DNA from 2 places in the Plantactinospora sp. CNZ321 genome. Region 1 is predicted to be linked to the other one. Evidence: riboswitches for the same ligand, from Rfam matches in the RefSeq annotation. Region 1 holds a riboswitch; the other holds the start of a gene.

Region 1 (2,373 bases):
AACCGCCGCAAAGCGTCCAACCGCGCCCGAGCGAACTCCTCGGCGTCGCTGAACGCACCGTGGGCCATCAGGCTCCTCCTCCGCGTTCCTAACGCCGGCCGCCGTCGATTCGCTGCACCTCGAACCTATCGGTCGAGGTGTTTCAGATCACCCATCGAAGCGGTGGTCTGCCGCTCGGCCAGTTCGACGGCGTTGCGGAACAGCATCGCCACGGTGGTCGGGCCGACCCCGCCGACCCGGGGAGTGATCGCCCCGGCGACCGACGCGCACGACTCGTCGAGGTCGGGCAGCAGCCGCCGTCCCCGGTAGCGGACACCGCCGCCGATCGCGACCGCGCCGGGCCGCAGGTGCTCCGGCCGCACGATTCCGGGTACGCCCACCGCGGCGACCACGATGTCGGCCCGCCGGGTGTGCCGCTCCCAGCCGGGCACCCCACTGTGTACGACGGTCACCGCCGCGTCGGCGGTCGGTCGCTTCCGACCCAGCAGCAGGGAGAGCGGGCGGCCCAGGGTCGTACCGCGACCGAGGATCACCACGTCGCGACCGGCGACCGGGATCTCGTGGAAGGCGAGCAGCGCCTCGATTCCGGCCGGGGTGCACGGCACCGGGCCGGGCAGCCCGGCGGCGAGCCGGCCCAGGTTCTCGGGGTGCAGCCCGTCGACATCCTTGGCCGGGGTGATCGCGAGGACCGCCGCCGGATAGTCGAGGTGGGCCGGGGTGGGGTGCTGGACCAGGATGGCGTGCACCGTCGGGTCCTCGTTGAACTCGCGGATCGCCCGGAGCAGGTCGGCCTGGCTCGCGCTGCCGGGCAGGTGGACGTGGGGTGAGGCGAAGCCGAGGTCGGCGGCGCGCTGCTGCTTCATCCGGATGTAGCCGGCGCTGGCGGAGTCGTCGCCGACCAGGATCGTCGCCAGGCTCGGCGCGACACCGCTGCGGCGCAGTGCGGCGACCCGGACGGTCACGTCGGCGAAGACCGCCTCGGCGACGGGGGCGCCGGGCAGGAGCCGGGCGGTGTGGGTCGCGGCCTCGGTGCGGGTCTCGGACATGGGCACGGGGCTTCCTCTCGACGGGGAAAGCCCCGACACCCAGGCGTACGGCGACGGAGTCGAGTCCGGCGTCCGCTTCCCGGTGGTGCTCCACCCGACGCCAGTCACGGCCGCCGGGGGCAGCGTACCCGCGGGGAGCTCCGAGAACGTGGGTACTCAACGATCATGTGTCAGCCTGGCATGCGGGTCCGCGTCTACATCGACTACTGACAGCTCTGCCGCTCGGCCAGTTCGACGGCGTTGTGGAACAGCATCGCCACGGTGGTCGGGCCGACCCCGCCGACCCGGGGAGTGATCGCCCCGGCGACCGACCCGCACGACTCGTCGGCAGCGGCCGCCGTTCCAGCCGAACGACATCAGGGGTCGGAGGCAGCGCGGGTCAGGTGCGCCTTGCCGCAGGTCGCAACAGCACCAGTCCGGCGACTTGGACGAAGATCTCCCGCTTGTCAATCGCCATGCCGTCCCGGTCGAGCATGTAGCCGGCGATCCAGGCATACCCGTAGTAGGTCGCGCGGAAGTCCACCGCGACGACCCGCATTCTCAACTTCCGTTCTCCCCCGAACTGAACGCTGGCCGCTGCACCGACCCCGATCACGTCCCCGGGCACGGGCGCGCGGTTCATCGGACCCGCACCCAGCGGCCTTCATGCCACCGGTAGTCCTTGACCCGGCTGCGCCGCGCACTCCGGTACCACGCCTCCCCGTACTGACGACACGGCCAGTCGTCCCCGCACCGACAGAACCCTCGGTCGTGGAGATGTGACCACACCGGCCCGTGTCGCCTGCGTGCCCACAGCATGAACTCCCGCAAGCACCAGCGGATCAAGAACACGCCCGGACCTCCCGTCGGTCGGGAGCGCGGTGGCCGGGCCTTCGGGTTGGTCATCCGACCACCGCACCCGGCATCACCGTCCCACGCAAAAGAGCGATCCGCAATATGCGGATTACAAAAATGCGGATCGCATCTTGTGATCAGCACTCAGGTTTTCCGCATGGCAAGATGACGGCATGCGTCAACGCCAGAGCCCTACCGTCAGGCGGCGGCGCCTGGCGCTGACCCTGCGCCAGCTCCGCGAGCGGGCAGGGATCTCGTCATCAGAAGCCGCGAGGCGCGTTGATCACGACGCGAGTTGGCTCAGCCGGATCGAGACAGCCGAGGTCCGCCCACATCCGAACGACGTACGGGCGCTCCTGACGCTGTACGGCGTGGAGGGTGACCAGGCCGAAGCCGTGATCACGGTGGCCCGGCAAGCGAAGCAACGCGGTTGGTGGCAGCGGTACAGCGACGTCTTGCCGGACTGGTTCGCCGCATACGTCGGGATGGAGTC
Region 2 (2,373 bases), 1.8 Mb from region 1:
TCGTACCACCTGGTCGGGATCGGTGGTGTCGGCGCGGACGGCGAGGCCCCGGCGTCCGGCGGCGGTGACGTCGCGGAGTACGGCGTCGGCGGCTTCGGCGTCGCGGCGGTAGCAGAAGACGACGTCGTGTCCGGCGGTGGCGAGGTGTCGTACGGTCGCGGCGCCGATTCCGCGGCTGCCGCCGGTCACCACCGTCAGTGGAGTCATCGGTTGTCCCCCGTTGTCACTGTCCGCTCGGCTCTCGGCGTCCGCTCGGTAGTCGGTTTGCCGGCCGCCGGATCCGGTACCTGGCGATCCTGCCAGGTGTCGGCGCGGCGGGGCCGGTAGGGATCGGGCCGCTGCGTCGTTGATCTCGGACCGGTGTGTCCGTCTCGACGTTGTCGGGCCGGCCTGGTAGTAAGTCATGAATCAAACAGGTGTACGGAAGAGGGATCCGATGGCTGCCGCGCGTACCGCCGAACAGGGGTTGTCCACCGAGGAGTTACAGCAGATCAGGGACGCGTTGGCGGGTGGCCGCAAGCCGAGGGTGCTGTTCACCGAGGCGGCGGGGCAGGTTGCCGGTCAGCTGGGCCAGGTGGTGGAGTTGACCGATCCGGAGGTGTCCGAGGAGTGGGTGGTGGTCCGGTTCGGCCGGGACGAGTTGCCCTTCTCCCCCAGCGATCTGGCCATCGCCCCGAAGGGTGCGACGCGACGGGCGGCGGCCAGGGCGGAGCCGGAGCCCGAGCCGGTCGCCGAACCAGAGTTCAAGATTGTCAGGGAGCCGGTTCCGGTGGCCCGCGAGGAGGCAGCAGTGACCGCAGTGGACACTCCCCCGTCCCGTCCGGCGGACGGGGAGGGCGAGGCGAAGCCGGCCCGTCGGGCGACGAAGGCGGCTAAGCCGAAGGGTCCGGCCGGATTGACGGTCACCCTGACGTACGCGGAGGGCGAGTGGACACTGGCGGCGACGCAGGGAGCGAAGTCGTTGGCGAAGCCGTACGTGATCAAGCCGGCCGAGGCGTTGAAGATGGTGGCGTTGATCGATGTGCCAGGTGTGCACGAGGCGGTGGAGCAGATCATGGCGGTGGAACGGCGGGAGGCCGAGCAGCAGGCGGAGAAGTTGCGGGCCGAGCTGGCGGAGATCGAGGCGCGGTTGGCGGAGCTGCGCGACGCGAGCTGAGCGGCGCACCGGGGTACGGGTTGGGCATCGTTGGTCGCGGCGGGCCGGGCGGGTTGGTACGCTCGGCCCGGACCGTGACTGGCGTGCTGGGATGGGGTCAACCATCGGGAAGCGGTCCCGTCGAGTGACGTGTGCCGTGCGCCTGGGCCGATTTTCGCTGCCCAGGAGGTTTCGATGGCCCACCAGGTGTATCCGCTCGGCACGAGGTCCACAGAGTCCGTCGCGTTCGGCGCGGCATTGGACGTGGTGCGTGCGGTCGAGCCCCGGATCGCCGACGCGATCGGCGCGGAGCTGGCCGACCAGCGCGAGTCGTTGAAGTTGATCGCGGCGGAGAACTACGCGTCCACGGCGGTGCTGCTGGCGATGGGCAACTGGCTCAGCGACAAGTACGCGGAGGGCACGGTCGGCCGCCGGTTCTACGCCGGTTGTCGCAACGTCGACACGGTGGAGTCGATCGCGGCGGAGCATGCCCGGGAGTTGTTCGGTGCGGCCCACGCGTATGTGCAGCCGCATTCGGGGATCGACGCGAACCTGGTGGCGTTCTGGGCGGTGCTGGCGGACCGGGTGGAGTCGCCGGTGTTGCGGCGGGCCGGGGTGCGGCACGTGAACGATCTGACCGACCAGGACTGGGCGGTGTTGCGGCGGGAGCTGGGTGACCAGCGGATGCTGGGCATGTCGTTGGACGCGGGTGGGCATCTGACGCACGGTTTCCGGCCGAACATCTCCGGCAAGATGTTCGACCAGCGTAGTTACGGCACCGATCCGGAGACGGGGCTGCTCGACTACGACGAGGTGCGGCGGATCGCCCGGGAGTTCCGGCCGCTGATTCTGATGGCCGGCTATTCGGCGTACCCGCGCCGGGTGAACTTCAGGCTGATGCGGGAGATCGCCGACGAGGTCGGTGCGACGCTGCTGGTCGACATGGCGCACTTCGCCGGGCTGGTGGCCGGGAAGGTGTTCGCCGGTGACTTCGACCCGGTGCCGTACGCGCACCTGGTGACCACGACGACGCACAAGTCGTTGCGGGGGCCGCGCGGCGGGATGGTGTTGTGTGCGCCGGAGTTGGCCGACCAGGTGGATCGGGGTTGTCCGATGGTGCTCGGTGGCCCGTTGCCGCACGTGATGGCCGGGAAGGCGGTCGCGTTGGCGGAGGCGCGGCGGCCGGAGTTCGCGGCGTACGCGGGCCGGGTGGTGGAGAACGCGGTCGCGTTGGCGGA

What was found. A riboswitch is a leader RNA that binds a small molecule or an ion and turns the genes downstream of it on or off. The one in region 1 is predicted to bind ZMP and ZTP.
Region 2: linked by a shared signal. The riboswitch ahead of EV371_RS17475 (glycine hydroxymethyltransferase) and the one ahead of EV371_RS09605 (tetrahydrofolate dehydrogenase/cyclohydrolase catalytic domain-containing protein) in region 1 are both predicted to bind ZMP and ZTP.

What each region holds. Positions count from the first base shown of each region.
Region 1 covers NZ_SHKQ01000001.1:2,153,995-2,156,367, forward strand. Annotated here, with positions in the region: gene EV371_RS09600 (sigma-70 family RNA polymerase sigma factor) at 1-68, opposite strand, end outside; gene EV371_RS09605 (tetrahydrofolate dehydrogenase/cyclohydrolase catalytic domain-containing protein) at 126-1,046, opposite strand; ZMP/ZTP riboswitch at 1,077-1,164, opposite strand; partial or broken gene EV371_RS09610 (bifunctional 5,10-methylenetetrahydrofolate dehydrogenase/5,10-methenyltetrahydrofolate cyclohydrolase) at 1,250-1,372, opposite strand; gene EV371_RS09615 (hypothetical protein) at 1,426-1,668, opposite strand; gene EV371_RS09620 (Scr1 family TA system antitoxin-like transcriptional regulator) at 2,054-2,373, shown strand, end outside.
Region 2 covers NZ_SHKQ01000001.1:3,979,963-3,982,335, forward strand. Annotated here, with positions in the region: gene EV371_RS17465 (SDR family oxidoreductase) at 1-207, opposite strand, end outside; gene EV371_RS17470 (hypothetical protein) at 437-1,156, shown strand; ZMP/ZTP riboswitch at 1,221-1,311, shown strand; gene EV371_RS17475 (glycine hydroxymethyltransferase) at 1,331-2,373, shown strand, end outside.